DNA from 3 places in the Shewanella sp. GutCb genome. Region 1 is predicted to be linked to each of the others. Evidence: predicted binding sites of a transcription regulator. Region 1 holds the regulator's gene; each other region holds the start of a gene.
What was found. The regulator LexA, encoded in region 1, represses DNA repair genes until DNA is damaged. The targets are predictions, from matches to a motif close to TACTGTATNNNNATACAGTA.
Positions count from the first base shown of each region.

Region 2: a site for LexA is predicted at 2,589-2,608, ahead of dinG (ATP-dependent DNA helicase DinG). Genes of this name have one in related genera too.
Region 3: a site for LexA is predicted at 3,113-3,132, ahead of CXF86_RS06410 (DNA topoisomerase III). Genes of this name have one in related genera too.

Region 1 is NZ_PJBL01000105.1:86,506-92,630, reverse strand. It holds gene ctaD (cytochrome c oxidase subunit I) at 1-847, opposite strand, end outside; gene coxB (cytochrome c oxidase subunit II) at 857-2,392, opposite strand; gene CXF86_RS20510 (cell division inhibitor SulA) at 2,844-3,356, opposite strand; gene lexA (transcriptional repressor LexA) at 3,353-3,973, opposite strand; gene plsB (glycerol-3-phosphate 1-O-acyltransferase PlsB) at 4,275-6,125, shown strand, end outside.
Region 2 is NZ_PJBL01000028.1:74,156-80,280, reverse strand. It holds gene CXF86_RS17445 (sulfite exporter TauE/SafE family protein) at 1-484, opposite strand, end outside; gene dinG (ATP-dependent DNA helicase DinG) at 493-2,565, opposite strand; gene CXF86_RS17435 (DNA polymerase II) at 2,667-5,051, shown strand; gene CXF86_RS17430 (porin) at 5,284-6,125, shown strand, end outside.
Region 3 is NZ_PJBL01000009.1:29,718-35,842, reverse strand. It holds gene CXF86_RS06420 (TolC family protein) at 1-275, opposite strand, end outside; gene CXF86_RS06415 (hypothetical protein) at 525-857, opposite strand; gene CXF86_RS06410 (DNA topoisomerase III) at 1,095-3,095, opposite strand; gene CXF86_RS06405 (hypothetical protein) at 3,255-3,527, shown strand; gene purF (amidophosphoribosyltransferase) at 3,908-5,422, opposite strand; gene CXF86_RS06395 (CvpA family protein) at 5,521-6,009, opposite strand; gene CXF86_RS06390 (SPOR domain-containing protein) at 6,125-6,125, opposite strand, start outside.

The DNA.
Region 1 (6,125 bases):
AGGCGGGAACGATGGCAGAGATAATACCGAAAGAGGGTAAGATCATGATGTAAACTTCAGGGTGGCCGAAGAACCAGAAAATATGCTGGAACATCACGGGATCACCACCACCTGCGGCATCAAAGAATGCAGTACCAAAATACTTATCGGTTAATACCATGGTGACGGTGCCCGCAAGCACCGGCATCACCGCGATCAACAAGAATGCGGTTATTAACCAGGTCCAAACAAATAACGGCAGCTTCATCCACGACATGCCGGGGGCGCGCATATTGACGATGGTGACGATAACGTTAATCGCCCCCATTATCGAACTTATCCCCATGATGTGAATGGCAAAAACGAACAGCGCAGTACTGTCTGGGCTATAAGTGGTCGATAGTGGCGCGTAGAAAGTCCAACCAAAGTTGGGCCCTCCACCTTCCATAAACAATGAGCTCAATAGAATTGTGAAAGCAAAAGGTAAGATCCAAAAGCTCCAGTTATTCATACGAGGCAGTGCCATGTCAGGTGCACCGATCATCATTGGAATAAGCCAGTTAGCCAAGCCTGTAAAGGCTGGCATAACCGCACCAAATACCATGACTAGGCCGTGCACTGTGGTCATCTGATTGAAAAAGTTAGGTTCGACTAACTGTAAACCGGGCTGAAATAACTCGGCGCGAATAACCATCGCCATCGCGCCACCCGTAAGGAACATAATAAAACTGAACCACAGGTAGAGCGTGCCGATATCTTTATGGTTGGTGGTTAAAATCCAGCGCATGATGCCTTTCGGCGCACCATGATGATGGTCATCATGGTGATCGTCCTGAGCTGCTGGTGAGTCTTGTGTGATTGTGCTCATTTTAATCCCTTACTTTCCGTGACCAACAACGTCAGAAGCTTGAACAGCATCACCTGAGTTATTACCCCATGCATTGCGCTCATAAGTCACCACAGCTGCAAGCTGTTGTGGTGTCAGTAGCGAGGTAAATGCCTGCATAGCAGTACCCGGTTTGCCATTGATAACAGTATCGAGATGACCCGTTACTGGGCCGGTAATCACTGCGCTCCCCACTAACGATGGAAAGGCGCCGGGTAAACCCGTTCCTGCCGCTTGGTGACAAGCAACACAACTGGTCATGTAGACTTTCTCTCCCATGACCATAAGCTCATCCATTGTTAAGTCATCTAAAGCCACAGCTTTAACTTGTTCTGCCTCAGGTAAGCTGGCAGGTAAAGTGACCGGGATTACGGTGTTGGGATCGCTGGATGCAGCTGGGCTTGAACTCGCGCTAGCAGAGCTCACATCCGCGGCTTGAACTGTATCGCCTGAGTTATTGCCCCAAGCATTACGCTCAAAAGTCACCACGGCAGCAATTTCAGTTGCAGTCAGCTGTTTAGCAAATGCTTGCATAGCAGTACCAGGCTTACCATTGACGACGATATCGACATGGGCGCCGACGGGGCCGGTGGTAATTGGGCTGCCAATAAGAGAAGGGAATACGCCAGGCAGACCTGCACCATTGGGTTGATGACATGCAGCACATTGAGCGAGATAGATTTGCTCACCTTGAGCCATGAGTTCGTCCATGGTTAAGGTTTGCGAAAGTGCGGCCTCTGCTTCAGCTTCAGCATTATTAGCTTGTTGCTGCTGGGCAAGTAACCACTTATCGAAGTCTGCTTCTGAAAGCGCTTCGACAACAATCGGCATAAATCCGTGGTCTTTACCGCACAATTCAGCGCATTGACCACGATAAATACCGGGCTTATCAATTCGTGTCCAAGCTTCATTGATAAAACCGGGGTTAGCATCTTTTTTGACAGCAAAAGCCGGGACCCACCATGAGTGGATAACGTCATCAGATGTCATCAAAAAGCGTACTTTACGATTAATGGGTAATACGAGATGTTTGTCTACTTCAAGCAAATAGTGTTCACCTTTAGCTTCGGTGCCCTCTATTTGTGCTCTAGGAGTCGACATTAAGCTATAAAACTCAACGTCTTTATCGAAATAGCTGTAATGCCACTTCCACTGCGAACCTGTTATTTTAATGGTGAGGTCAGCATTACTGGGGTCTTCCATTGCAATCAAGGTTTTGGTTGCGGGAATAGCCATGATTATAAGAATAATAAAAGGCACTACAGTCCATAAAATCTCGACTTTAGTACTTTCATGAAAGTTGGCGGCGACTGCGCCTTTTGATTTGCGATGGTTGATCATGGCATAAATCATTGCGCCAAAAACAACAATGCCAATAGCACAGCAGATATAAAGGATAATCATATGGAGGTTATAAACCTTACCACTGATCTCCGTCACGCCTTCTGTCATATTAAACGGCATTTCTGATGCAAACAGTGTAGGCGAAAATATTAGCGCCAACACACAGTACAACAATTGCTTCACTAGACTTCTCCTCTGTCAACAAGACAAAGAAGAGTCACACAGTAAGTCTCTGCTCTATGTAAACTCTTCAGTTCCCAAAAAAGCAACGATGACTTCAAAGTGCGCGAGTGGTTTATCCATCGTGTCGTTATGTTTCGACTATCGATTAGACTTTATATAATTTCAGTATTTTAATACTGGTTAGTGTAACCACACTGGCACCTACGGCTGAAATATATCAGGCCGATCTCAGTCTTCATATACTCTTTAAGGATCTACAGTCCATACATAAAGACCGACGACTAAATCGCTCGGATATAACAATATATCGTTGTTATCAGTACCTACCCTACTTGGTGTTGAAATATTGATCAAGATCACTTTTTGATTCATTTGCTTAGCAGCAGTAATAAAAAAGCTCCCGTTAAGGGAGCTTTGCTTTAGAGACTAGATTTGTAATAGAAAGAATTGCTTAATGGACTGCTGCGAACAGTGAACCTTGTTTAAACCGCTCGTCCTGTGTATTTATTGTGCTGTCAGGTAAGTGAGCATTCGCATTTTCAATAATGATACCCACCGCTTGAGCACTCTTTGCGACTAACTGCAGTCGTCTACTGTCTCGTGCATCGACTTCATTCGTCCAGGTTATTACCGCGCTTGATGTGCCACTCGTGAGCGCTTTTTCCATAGCCCAAAGTGTTTCGAATTCATCTTTTGCGTGTACCAGTAGGATTCTATCCATGCGGACGCCAGCAGAAGCGAGCATCTGTTTGTAACCGATATTAGGTGGGCTAATTAATACAATCCAGCGACCTTGTTGGCTCAGTTGAGCAAGTTGGCCACTAATCTGTTTTAATTCAGTGCGCCCCTGAGTGTGAGATACCATAGTTTCGATATCTGTATTTACCTTTTTAGACATAGCTTGAGCAGGTATATCTTGCCAAAGGCCAGGGTGACGCGGGCTTACACCTAATAATTTGTTCATTGCCAATCTCCATTACGGATCACGCCAACGGCTAAACCTTCAATACTTAAGCTTTGGTTTGCCAGATCAACTTCTATCGGTGAATAATCTTCATTCTCAGCATGTAAATAAACTTTATTGCCTTTCTTTTCAAAGCGTTTAACCGTGACTTCATCTTCTACTCGTGCCACCACAACTTGACCGTTGCTTGCATGTTGGATCTTATGCACTGCAAGCAAATCGCCTTCAAGTATGCCGATGTTTTTCATGCTGTCACCGCGTACTTTAAGCAGAAAGTCGGCTGACGGGCGGAACATGGTAGGATCAATTTTATAATGTTGCTCTACATGTTCTTGAGCCAGAATAGGTTCACCTGCGGCCACTTGACCAATAAGCGGTAAACCAAGGTCGGCATCTTCGGTATCATCTTGAATTAACTTAATTCCTCGAGAGGTACCTGGCATGATCTCAATACAGCCTTTCTTCGCTAAAGCTTTTAAGTGCTCTTCGGCTGCATTGGCAGATTTAAAGCCTAAACGTTTGGCTATTTCAGCACGGGTGGGTGGCATACCTGTGTCTGTAATATTGCGTTTAATTAGCTCTAAAATTTCAGCTTGACGTGGTGTAAGTGGTCTCATTATTAAGCCTGTCTTTCCATACAGTAACTGTCAGTATATACAGTATTTCTGTTCGCGCAAGTATTAACCAAATTTATGTTAAAGTTGAATTTATTAGCACTAGGGTGGGGCTGAGAGATTAAGGAGGGATGAACGAGATTTAATCCTGATAGGCAGGATATACATAGACTTATGATGGCTTAAGTCATTGTTCTATAAATACGCAAATGTTTCCGAGTGCCATTATAAAGCAATTGCGCAAACACTCCGAAATTCTGGTATTCTACGGGGTTATTAGAAGCGACTATACTGCAAGCGAATCATGTCGAAAAAAGACTCTCTTTGGTTTAAATCATTACGCTGGATCCAAAAAAAGCTCGTGCACACTATTGTAGTGCCTCATGATCCTTTTGAAGACCTCAATCTCGATCCAAGCAAGCCACTCGTTTATGTCATGAAAACAGAATCTGTTAGTGACATAGCAGCTCTTAGTGAGATAACCGGTAAATTCGGTTTACCTAGCCCATATAATGACTTAGAGGTTAACGGGGTGACTGCGCCGCGCGTTGTCTGCCTTGAAGGTAGCAAGCCTCTATTTGGCGAAAGAGAAAGTGCCGAACAGTATTTGCATTGCTTTAAGCGCCTATTGAGTGTGCATAAGCAAAATGAAGAATTAGATATTCAGCTAGTTCCTGTGAGTCTTTATTGGGGACGAACCCCAGGCAAAGAAGACGACACCATGCGCGCTGCTGTGTTGGAGCGTCAAAATCCGACTTGGTTACGCAAGTGCTTGATGATCTTGTTTCTCGGTCGACACAACTTTGTGCAGTTTTCTAATGCTGTTTCTCTGCGTTATATGGCAGACGAACATGGTACTGATAAGCGCATCGCACAAAAACTAGCCCGTGTCGCGCGAGTGCATTTTCAGCGTCAACGTAAAGTAATGACTGGGCCTCAGCTGCCTAAGCGCCAAGCTCTGTTCCATGCTTTGCTAAAGTCAGAATCAATTACCCGAGCCATTAAAGAAGAAGCGACAAATAAAAAAATCTCCGAATCAGAAGCGCGTGCAAAAGCGATGGAGTATCTAGATGAAGTCGCGGCGGATTACTCCGATAGCTTAGTGCGTATTACCGAGCGTTTTCTTACTTGGTTGTGGAATAAGCTTTATAAAGGTATCAATATTAAGGGTGCGGAGCAGGTTCGTCAGTTGCACCATGATGGTCATGAAATCGTCTATGTACCGTGTCATCGCAGCCACATGGATTATTTGTTGCTGTCTTACATCCTCTATTATCAAGGCATGGTGCCGCCGCATATTGCTGCCGGCATTAATCTTAACTTCTGGCCAGCAGGACCTATGTTCCGCCGTGGTGGCGCATTCTTTATTCGCCGAAGTTTTCGCGGTAATAAGCTCTATACCGCGGTATTCCGTGAATACCTCGATCAACTCTTTACTAAGGGTTATCCGGTTGAGTACTTTACCGAAGGTGGCCGCTCACGCACAGGTCGTTTATTGGCCCCTAAAACAGGCATGATCGCCATGACGCTTAACAGTGTACTGCGCGGTGTTGAACGTCCTGTCACTTTAGTGCCGGTTTATCTTGGTTATGACCATGTAATGGAAGTGGCGACTTATCACAAAGAATTAAGTGGTAAAAAGAAGAAGAAAGAGTCGGTTTGGCAAGTGTTTGGTGCGATTCGAAAGTTAGGTAATTTCGGCCAAGGCTATGTGAATTTTGGTAAGCCAATTACCTTACACAATTTCTTGAACGATGAAGTGCCAACGTGGCGTGAAGATATCGTCCAAGACCCAGAACAAAAGCAACCATGGTTTACACCAGCGGTGAACAAGTTGGCCAGAGAGGTGATGACTAACATTAACGATGCTGCTGCGGTAAGTGCAGTGACGTTAACCAGCTTAGTTTTGCTAGCATCTGAGCAAAATGCGTTAGAGCGTAGCCAGCTAGAAAAGCAGTTGGACCTTTATCTCACGTTATTAAAAGAGTTGCCTTATACCGAATACACATCGGTACCAGAAGGCAGCGGTAAAGACCTTGTATCTCATGGTCTGGAACTGAAAAAGATTAAAATTGAAAGTGATTCGCTTGGGGATATCATTTCCATCGATGATAGCATTGCAATTACAATGACTTATTATCGTAACAACATTATT
Region 2 (6,125 bases), on a different contig from region 1:
CAATGCCTGGCCCTGCAAAGCCGTCGTAAAACCCAAGAGGTAAGCCTTGCAACCATTGCATTCTTTTACGCTTAGGTTTTACCGGTATTTCACAGTTTTTACAGCCCATGGCATTAGGCTGGAATAGAGTATAAATAGCGATGGTGATAATAATTAACGGTAGCCATTTTTCCAGCCACTGGTTATCGATAATCGAAACCACAAATGTGCCGATAACTGCGCCGATGAAAGTGGCGATAAAAGTGTGATACCACAAGCTAGGGGAGAATAATCTTTGCTTATAATAAGTAAATGCCGCCATAGATGAGCCAAAACAGGCTGCCAATTTATTGGTGGCAAGTGCCATGTGGGGAGGGATCCCCATGGCTAATAATGCAGGGATAGAAAGCAGTCCACCGCCGCCAGCTACAGCGTCGATAAAGCCTGCAATTAAGCCTATCAATGCTAACAAAGCCCAGCTACTTGGCTCTAGTAATAAATCCAATCGTTGTCCTATTCAATAACGCGTCGAAAAGGCGGTAGGGCATCTAATAATGATTTTCCATAGCGCTTGGTGACTAAGCGTCTATCTAAGATGGAAATCCGGCCATAATCCTGTTCTTTTCGAAGTAATCTACCACAACTCTGTACCAATTTGCGCGAAGCATCTGGGATTGTCAGTTGTAAAAAGGGGTTTCCACCCTTTATTTTAATATATTCTGAATGAGCTTGCTCAACCGGTGACGTTGGCACTGCAAAAGGTAACTTAGTAATGATGAGGTTAGTTAAATAATCACCTGGTAAGTCGAGGCCTTCTGAAAAACTGCCTGTACCAAAAATAATACTGGGTTTGCCATCATCGCAGCGTTGTTTATGTTGCTTTAGGATCTCTTGTCTTGGCAACACGCCTTGGACCAGTAATCCTGTTTTTATTTTACTTTCAACAAGGTCTACGACTTTTTCCATTTGCCAATAAGAGGCAAATAACACCAAACTGGCCATTTCATCTTCAACGAGTGCGATGATTTGCTTAGCGAGCTCATCGGTATAGTTGTCATGTGTTGGCTCTGTATCCATATGGGGTAAGAATAACGTCGCATTTTGCTCAAAATCAAACGGTGAGTCGAGCGCAAGATAGCGACTGCCATCGTTTATGGATAAGCCCACTTGATGAGTAAAGTGATTAAAGTTATTGAGCGCTCTGAGTGTTGCACTACAAAGCACCACACCAGCCGCCTTTTCCCAGAGTAAATTCTCTAACATAAAGCCGACTTCGATCGGTGAGACACTGAATAAGTAATCAGCCTGCTTACCTGTGAGTTGTTCAATCCAGCGTGCCATTGGCGCACCTTTAGGGCTATCTTGCTTAGCCATCATTTTCCACAGCTTTTGCAAGTTTTCAATGCGCTGCAGCATAAAGCCTGTTTCTGACAGTAGCGCTTCAGATTGGTGCTTGGGAATATCACCATCTTTTATCGCTTCATTGAGCAAGGCCAACATTTTGTTGAACTGTTTCAATGCCACATTGGAAGCTGTAGCGAGGTTTTCGGCAAGAATAAGCAGTGCTGGTGGTAATTTACCGTGTTCGAAACGAAAGCGGTTTTCTGGATTATCAAATTGGTTAGCTTGAGCATCACAAAAGTGAGTAACTTGATTGAGTAATCCGCTAATATCGCCAACATGGTCGAGCATTGCCTGTGCAGGCGCAATGATATAATTGCTCTTAATCTGGTTTTGAAGCTTTGAGGTTGTTTTGGTGAGTTTTTCAAGCCAATCGGTCGCGCCACGGATGGTGGATTGAGCGCTACTAAAGTCACGAGCAACAATGGGCAGGTGGTGTGCTTCATCGATGACATAATAAAGATCTGCAGGATCGGGCAGAATGACTCCACCGCCCAATTCCAAGTCGGCAAATAGCAGACTATGGTTGGCGATTAATACATCCCAGGTATCGAGATCTTCTCGGGCTTTATGAAAAGGGCAATTTCGATGACTTGCCAATTGCTTATGACAGCTATGCTTATCACAGGCAATCTGTTGCCATAAGTGATCCGGCAGAGGTTGAGTTAATGTATCGCGCTCACCATTCCAGCGAGACTCTTTATAGTCCTTTAGCAGTCCCTCTAACATATCAACCTGGCTTTGATCTGGCTTTGATTGCCACATCGCCATTTGATTACTGTCATCAGGACCAACAAGCATCTCTAACTTAGATAAACACACATAGCGTTGTCGTCCTTTGACTAAGCCAAAGGTAAAGTCTAGATCGGAGTGTTGCAGAAAAAAGGGTAAATCTTTATGCAGTAATTGCTCTTGCAATGCGACGGTTGCAGTCGCGATACAGACCTTTTTTTTATTTGCTAACGCTAAAGGAATTGTCCCCAAAATATAGGCCAGTGATTTACCGATACCAGTACCAGCTTCGACCACGATGATGCGTCGCTGCTTGTCATATTCCCCCGCAAGGGTTTTTGATATTTCCGCAACAATATAATTTTGCTCCCGGCGAGAGCGAAAATTGGGCAGAGCTAAAGCAATACCTTTATATATAGTACGGATCTGAGTTTTAACGTCTGCGGATAACATGAATGCACTGGTCCAGTAAATAATGCTGTACATAATAACAGTGATTACATAGCCTAAGAAGTGTTAAGTGATTATTCGTGAATTTATTTGAGTAAACAGCCATGACCTCAACAACCAATGTGCTTCAGACAATAAAGGGGCGAGTGCTAACCCGCCATGCAATACATCGGCAAGATGGACTGTGCCTACAGTACTTTATTGCCACACAATCTGGGCCGGTGACCGTTGAGCTTCCACAGCAAGAACATGTGTGTTTTATTCGTACGATTGATGAAAATATTATTAATCAACATCAAGAGTTAAAGCACATTCGTCGTAAGCGGCTAACGCTTAAAAGTTTCCAGCATGAAGACGTCACTGCGCTGTATACCCGAGATCTGAGACATCAGCGCAACCTAATACGGATTGCGAAAGACCAAGGTATTGAACTCTTTGAAAGTGATATTAAAGCTGAACATCGATTTTTAATCGAACGCTTTATTGCTCTTGATGCTGAATTTAGTGGTCATTTCGAACCTGCTGTACAGGGAGCCCAGCCACGTTTTATCGCTCATAAAGCCAGACGAGCAGAGGCTGTACAATCGCTTAAAGCCATTTCATTCGATTTTGAATGCAGTTTTAGTGGGGAACTCTATTCTGTTGGTTTATACGGTCAGACAGAAACGGGTGTGGTGTTTGAAAAAGTCATTATGGTTGGCGCGCCACAACCGGTTGAGGTTGATTATATTCAGTGGGTTGCAAACGAACCTGCACTCATTCACCAGTTGATTGCTTGGTTTGCAGATTACGACCCCGACATTATCATTGGTTGGGCGGTGGTGACTTTTGATTTAGCCCTATTATATCGGCGCGCGAAACACCATGGTATTCCGCTTACTATTGGGCGCAGCAACCAAAATTTGAGCTGGAAAGTTGATGATAAATATAGGCCAGAGACACTGCGATTACCAGGAAGAGTGGTACTCGATGGTGTTGATTGGTTGAAAGCGGCATTTTATCAGTTTGATCGTTATTCACTTGAGTTTGTGTCGAGAGCATTGTTGGATGAAGGCAAAGCTATCGACAATGTGGGTAACAGAATGGATGAAATTAATGATCTGTTTGCCAACGACAAGCCCGCGTTGGCACATTACAACCTCACTGATAGTCGTCTAGTCTGGGATATATTTGAAAAAACACAGCTGTTTGAATTTGCGATAGAGCGGGCAAAGTTGACGGGGCTTGAGCTTGGACGTGTGGGAGCATCGGTTGCTGCATTTATGAATTTGTATTTACCGCACTTGCACCGAAGTGGTTACATCGCTCCGAGTGCACCCGCCAGCGATGGCATTGAGAGCCCCGGTGGCTATGTGATGGACTCCGTTCCTGGCTTGTATCGACATATTTTGGTGTTAGATTTTAAGAGTCTTTACCCATCCATCATTCGAACGTTTCTAATTGATCCTAAAGGGTTAGTTGAATCATTACATCAACAAGAGTCTGACACCGTAGAGGGCTATTTAGGGGCAAGGTTTAGTCGGAAGGAGCCCATTTTACCTCGCTTAATTAAGCACCTTTCTGAACAACGAGAGTTGGCTAAAATTAACCACAATGCACCGCTTTCTCAAGCGATAAAAATTATCATGAATTCGCTATATGGTGTGCTTGGCTCTCGAGGTTGTGTTTTTCATGACGCTAAGCTCGCGAGCTCAATTACTATGCGTGGCCATGAAATAATGAAGCAAACACGCAGCTGGATAGAGGAGGAGGGCTTTGAAGTTATTTATGGCGACACCGATTCAACCTTTGTCTGGTTAGGTAATGATTTTGATGAAAGTAAAGTGCAGGCCACTGGTAAGGAACTTGCTTCAAAAATAAATCAACTATGGCTACAGCGGCTCACTGATAAATTCGGTATTGATAGTTTCTTAGAGCTAGAGTTTGAGACTCACTTTGAACAGTTTTTTATGCCAACGCTCCGCGGTTCTGCCGAAGGTTCAAAAAAACGTTACGTCGGCACAAAGAAGGATGGGCTTGGAAAAACAACATTAGTGTTCAAAGGAATGGAACAAGTACGCAGTGATTGGTCGCCGCTGGCGAGAAGAGTACAGTATGAACTCTATGAGCGGTTATTTAACCAGCAAGATATCGAAGCGTATATCAAGCTCACTATCGATCAGTTAAACAGTGGTGCTTTGACGGAAGAATTGGTCTTCGTTAAAAATTTACGTCGCAACCTTGAAGATTATACTGCAAAGTCATCTCCTCATTTAAAAGCGGCAAGAATACTCTTTGAAGCAACCGGTGATCAAAGTGTCACCAAAAAAGGGGCAAGGATCGAGTACGTAATGACAACGTCTGGCGCCGAACCGCTATCTCATCAAAAATCCCCCATTGATATTGATTACTACATCGACCGCCAATTAGGGCCTATTGCTGAGCCCATACTTTCAATAATGAATAAAAGTTTCAGTAAAGTTACATCAAATCAAATGACGTTAATTTAAGCAGGGCCATATTAACGCCTTGCTATCTTTATGTTAACAATTGGTTCGATCCCTCGGCTGTTATAGGCTTGCGAGTTAAATTGGTGCAAAATATGGCTATTTTTGTGATGTTCGTCTTTGAGTGATTGCTAATCTTTTGCTAACCTCGTCTGCAAATAGGATAGAAAGAAAACAACGGAATGGAAATATATTGAATGAAGCAGATTGAACATAATTAAAGGTTAGGCATTAGATGAAAAAGACTTTAGTAGCATCGGCATTAGCCGCAGTAATTTTTGTACCCTCAGTATCAGCAATCGAAGTTTATAAAGATGATAAAAACGCAGTAGAAATTGGTGGTTGGATTGATGCTCGAGTGATCAATACACAGGGTGCTACAGAAGTCGAGAATGGTTCGTCGCGTATTAATTTCGGTTTTACCCGCAACATGGGCGATGGCTGGAAAACATTTGCAAAGATAGAGTGGGGCGTTAACTTAGTTGGTAATAGCTCAATTACAAACTCTAGCGGTACTTATGCTAATGAATTCACATCAGAGAGCAACGATTTCTTAAGCACTCGTTTAGGTTACGTTGGACTTGCTCATGATACTTATGGTTCATTAACTATTGGTAAGCAATGGGGCGCTTGGTATGACGTGGTTTATAATACTAACCTCGTAAATACTTGGGATGGTAATACCTCTGGTACTTATACTCTCAATAAAGCGGACGGCGCTATTAATGGCACCGGTCGTGGTGACAAAACAGTTCAGTACCGTAATGCATTCGGTGATTTTAGCTTCGCAGTTCAAGCACAGCTAAAGCAAGATAGCTTCGATTTGTATGAAAGTGATAACTTCCCAGGATTAATTGACGCTGCTGCAGTTGCCAACAACAACCCTATTGCAACGGTTCAGTACGACAACACTTACGGTGCTTCTGCAACTTATAATGTGTCAGATGACCTAGTCATCACCGCGGGTGCTAACGTAGGTCAGTTTGATGCTGATTACCAGTCAGGAAAGTCTGTCAGTGAAACTGATTTGATCTTTGGCGCGGGTGCGACTTGGGGTGAGTTCAATGGCAAAGGCTT
Region 3 (6,125 bases), on a different contig from region 1:
GATAACTCAGGGTTAGGCGTGATCCCTGCTTGCAGCGAGAGTGCTTCACTTGCTCGAAGCGAGTATGGATAGGCTTGCAGCGAAATATTATGCAGTAAGGCTTGCTCTAATGCCCACGGTAACTGGATACCATTGTCAGCCGTTGTGGCATCAGTATCCTGTTGTTGTGGTTTGGATGCTGCCATGCTTTGAGCGCTATACACGCCCAAGAAACAGATAGCTAAAGTGACTAATGCCCGTTGGCATGCCACTAAGAAGATATTTATATATCTCATCACGAGATTAAACTCCTGTGAATTCAGTCAATAGATATTGCCACTGCAATAACATGCAGCGCTCAACAGCGTATTGGCTTATTGACTTGAGCGGAGGTATGGCAAGGTAATGTACGTTAGTAAACGCCTTGGTAATCCATCATCAGTAAACAAAGGTTAACTTGAAATGGTTTTACACAAAGGCACACAGCGCACGACACACTCGATGACCTAATGACTCAAAATTGATTTAATGAAATGGAACAGGAATTAACAGTACGGAGGAGGAATGGGTGGCGCGTAGCTTCTGTCTTGATAGCTAATAAGGAACTGACTCTTGTCTTTGACACCATTTGATTGGGCGAAAAAGCTCAACTGGGCAGGAGGATGGCAAGCAGTATGGAAGTCGTTATCATGTTCATCTTGATCACTCACTTCGACCATATGGCTGCAGTTGTTAACGCCTGTGTGACAGCAGTCTTGTTGCAGTTCTTGCGCCAAACTGTTTTCTAAGTGATGAGGCTCACTGAGACTCATCTCTGCATAGTGAAGCTCAGTGCTGTGAAGGTCTGCAGCTACACAAGTGGGAAATAATTGCGACACAAATACCACCAGTAATAAAACTAGTGTCAATTTAGACTGAAACATCTGCATTGATAAATGTGAGTTAAACAACCATATTCCTAAAAGCTAAAACAGATTAACTAATGACTTACTTATTAACGGCAGATGATAACCGCTTTTATCTCAGGTAAATAGTGCTCAAGGCAAAACATTTAAAAAACATGACCGCGGTCTAAAGCATTGATAGCCGTCAACATCAGCAAACCCATCCTAGGGTTAAGCTTTGCTTTTAGTCGTGCGTGGCTTATTAACCGCTTTTTTTGGCGTTGATGCTGTTTTAGTGCTCTTACGCGCGTAGGACTTCTTCTTAAACGGCGTCGGGCTTTTAACCCCTTGCAAGGCGGTGGGTAACACTGAGCCCGCTTGGGTAATTAATTCATCTAATTTGCTGATAAGCGGCTGCATAAAGGCTTGATACTGGGTTTCCTTACGGCTCATAGAATCTAAGGTATTTTCCCACAATGCCGTCATATCTGGCGTCGTTGCACTGAGCGGCAAACTATTGATCAGACCTTTGCCCACATCCGTCGCAATAATGGTTTTACCTTGTCTCACTAAAAAACTGCGCTTAAATAGAAGTTCAATTATGCCAGCACGGGTCGCTTCAGTACCCAGGCCATCGGTGTCTTTAAGGATCTTACGAATTTCAGGGTCGGTAACATAGCGGTTTATCCCCGTCATCGCACCAAGTAACGTCGCATCAGTAAAGTGCTTTGGGGGTTGAGTTTGCTTTTCCAATAACTCTCCACGTTGGCACAGTAACGATTGCCCCTGGGTTAATGGCGGTATGGTGGCTAACTCCTCGTCATCACCTTTCTCAACAGAGTTAGCGCCATTGTTAGCATTAGACTGAGCTTGTTTCAGCAACTGCTTCCAACCTATCGCATTTTCTTGTTTGGCTTTGGTCTTAAATAATCCACCGGCGATGACAATCTCTACCACTGTTTCTTTATAGAGATACGCAGGATAAAACTGCATTAAATATTGCCGCGCAACTTGCAAATAAATCTGCTTTTCAGCTGGACTGAGGCTAGCTAAGTTGGCGACTTTCTCTGTGGGAATTATCGCATGGTGGGCATCGACCTTTTTATCATTCCACGCTTTTGACTTAAGTTTAGCATTGGGTGCATCAATGCCTTGCGTCAGCTCTGCTGCACCTTTATTAACCGTCGCGATGACGCTAGGCGCCATCGCGTGTTGCTCTGCAGGCAAATAACGGCTGTCTGAACGAGGATAGGTGATCAGTTTATGACGTTCATATAACGACTGACAGGTATCTAGTACCGTTTTAGCGCTCATGCCGAAGCGTTTAGCGGCATCAATTTGTAATGAGGATAGATTGTAAGGCAACGGTGCATTTAATTTTTTATCTTGCGCCGTGACTTTTTCAACCGTGCCATTTTTGCCGGTTATACGCCCGACCACGTTCTGCGCGAGGCCTTTGGATAGCACTCGCCCATCTTCGTCCATATAAGGCTCACACGCCTCACTGGGTTGCCATTTGGCGGTAAATGCTTGTTGAGCGTCTGTGGTTAGATGCGCCACAACCTCATAGAATGGTTTTGATACAAAATCGTTAATCTCTTCATCACGCCTGACCACTAACCCCAATAACGGGGTTTGTACTCGTCCAACGGAGAGCACGCCTTGATAACCGACTTTACGACCTTGGATGGTGTAAGCCCGAGTCATGTTCATCCCATAAAGCCAGTCAGCGCGAGAGCGCGCTAAGGCTGAAGTCGACAATGGGATAAACTCACGATTTGAGCGTAATTGCCCTAAGGCACGAGTCACGGCTTGGGGATTTAAGTCGCTGATGAGCAGCCGTTTGGCTTGCTGTAACTTAGCGCCTTTAACGCCTAAGTGAGCAATGATCTCGTCGACCAACAGCTGGCCTTCTCTATCAGGATCGCCGGCATTCACCAGTTGAGTCGCCTCTTTAACCAGCCCTCTCAGCACGGCTATTTGACCACGCATCTTATATTTTGGCTTCATCTTCCACACATCTGGCACTATCGGAAGATGTTCAAACTTCCAAGACTTATATTCTGGCGAATACGCATCTGGCTCTGCTTGCTCTAATAAATGTCCAACGCACCAGGAAACACAGTCACCGTTCGCAGCACGTATAAAGCCCTCGCCTTTTTTTAACGGTTTAGGTAACACGTCGGCGATGGCTCTACCAAGACTGGGTTTTTCTGCAATATATAAGATCATCGGTGTACATTTACTATCACTGTATAAATTAACAGTAACTGTAACCTGAGGGGAGCATAGGTGCAATAAAAAGCCAGCTAACTGCTCAAAGATTGTAAAGTTTATTGCGAACGATTCTCATTTGAGCTTTAATCTTTACTCTACTTCGGAGGAACGATAATGTTGACGACGCTAAGCAACCCAGCAACAAGACTCGACAGGTTACTGCTCTATCACTTTCTACTCGTGACTGCTTGGGTCATCTTATGCGCCCCGCTATTAGCGCAAAGCCCGAGTGTCGAACCATTAGTGTTGAGTAGTTTGGTCATTTTTCTTACCAGCATCAGCACCCTGATTGGCTTGAAAATGGCACATGGGTTCAGCAGAAATACCTATTCTTTGTTGTTTATCAGCTGGATGGCTGTTTGGGTAACTCAGCTGTTTAGCTTTTAATACCAATGCACTAAGTATTTGACCCATTCAGAGCGCCGACGTTTAAAGCAAATGGCAAAGCCCTTTACGACTAAATGGTCTATTTTGTTCCATACAAAATAAGACATTCCCATCCTATATGGCGGTCAAGTGCAGGAGGTACCAGTCCACGGATGGACGGAGGTAGAATAATGCAGCTGCAATTATCGAGAGTCATGCATGGAGCAATTACCGAGGATGCTAGAGCCGAGAATTACGATTAGCTTCAATCCCCCATCTTGCCTACAGGGCTTTGAATTCCCGCGAATGGTCAAACTTTTAATGCAATTGGTATAAGTTCTATTTACGGCATAAAAAAGCCGAGCTATTGCTCGGCTTTTTTGTCAAAGATCTAGATTAACTTATGGATGGCAAACGTTATGCATCTCTAAGTTAGTACCAACATCTTTGCTGCGATTAGCTTTGGCATCATCGTTACGAAGCTGGGTAATATAATCTAAGTATTCTTGGTTAACGTCATTGGTGACATATTTGCCGTCGAATACCGATGTTTCAAAACGCTTAATGGCGGGGTTTTCTTGGCGCACCGCTGCGATCAGATCAGGCAACGACTGGAAAATCATGCCGTCTGCGCCAATTAGCTTAGTGATCTCTTCAACATCACGACCGTGAGCAATAAGCTCGTTAGTGGTCGGCATATCGATTCCGTAAACGTTAGGGAAACGAATTTCTGGTGCCGCAGAAGCAAAGTATACTTTCTTAGCGCCAGCATCGCGTGCCATCTGAATGATCTGCTCAGAGGTTGTACCACGAACAATAGAGTCATCAACCAGCAATACGTTCTTATCTTTGAATTCGGCTTTAATCGCATTTAATTTACGACGAACCGACTTCTTACGCTCTTGTTGCCCTGGCATAATAAAGGTACGACCGATATAACGGTTCTTTACGAAGCCTTGACGATATGGAAGGTCCATATTACGTGCGATTTCTAGTGCAATATCACAAGATGTTTCCGGGATGGGTATAACCACATCAATATCATGATCTTCCCACTCTTTCTTGATCTTCTCGCCCAGCATAGTCCCCATGTTAACACGGCTGCTATACACAGAAACATTATCAATAGTGGAGTCAGGACGCGCGAAATAGACAAATTCGAAAATACACGGTGCATAGCTTGGAGTATGCGCACATTGACGGGTAAACAACTCACCTTCTAGGGTAATGTAAACCGCTTCACCAGGTGCTACATCGCGCATAAACTCGAAACCAACCGCATCCAGCGCAACGCTTTCAGAAGCAACCATGTACTCAGTACCGGTTTCAGTTTCATGCTTACCAATCACTAATGGTCGAATGCCAAATGGGTCTCTAAATGCCATTAAACCTTGGCCGATGACCATAGCGACGACAGCATAAGCACCACGTGTAAGCTCATGTACTTTAGTGATCGCATTGAACACTTCATCAGAAGTGAGATGTTGCGTTGTAGTATGTTGCAACTCATCGGCAATCAAGTTTAATAACACTTCTGAATCAGAAGTCGTATTAACATGGCGACGTTGCTTGAGAAGACGCTCATGCAGCTCAACCGTATTGGTTAAGTTACCGTTATGCGCTAATGAAATACCAAAAGGTGAGTTAACATAAAATGGCTGAGCTTCAGATGCACTAGAGCTCCCTGCCGTAGGGTAACGCACATGACCGATACCTGCATTTCCCTGCAAGCGTTGCATATGCTTTGGCTCAAATACGTCTTTGACCAAACCATTGGCTTTACGCAATCTAAACGCGTAGCCGTCTACGGTCACAATGCCAGCAGCATCCTGTCCACGATGCTGAAGCACGGTCAATGCATCATAAATGGTTTGATTAACCGATGACTGACCAACTATTCCGACAATACCACACATGGGTAAGCTTCCTCATTGTAAGATGTTCTATTATTTAAATATTTTTGCTTTAGTTAAGCTTTAACTTAGCTAAAGGCCAAATAATGCTTTAGTGCATTTTATATTTTAGGTACAAAGCTTGAGGTATTTTCCAGGTAGTCAAAGAACCACTGGATCACAACTCCAAATTCGGGCACAAGCGTTGAACTCTGCCACCAATCTGCATTGGGCGCTCCGGTAAAAGCATCCAAGAAAAATAGTATTGCGCTTACGATGAGTGCGCCTCGAAGCGCACCAAAACACAAGCCAAGCACTCTATCAGTGCCAGACAAACCGGTCTTTGAGACCAATTGGCCAATTAAATAGTTAACTAATGCACCCAGAATGAGTGTTGAGACAAATAGAATAGCGACTGCGACGCCATTACGAACGAGTTCATCTTGTATCTGAGTAAGATAAGTGGCGAGTTTGAGGTAAAACTGACTGGCGATGAAAAATGCGGAAAACCACACGACGAGAGACATCGCCTCTATTACAAAGCCTCGTACTAAACTGATCAACGTAGACAGTCCAATAACGATTATTATGGCGTAATCAATCCAAACCATTGAAGAGTATATCCGGCATAGGGGTTAAGACGGCGCGATTCTAACAGAGACAGAGTTATTTCACACGCTTTAGGCACGAAATAACTATTTCTCGGATAAGGACAATCACACCTTGT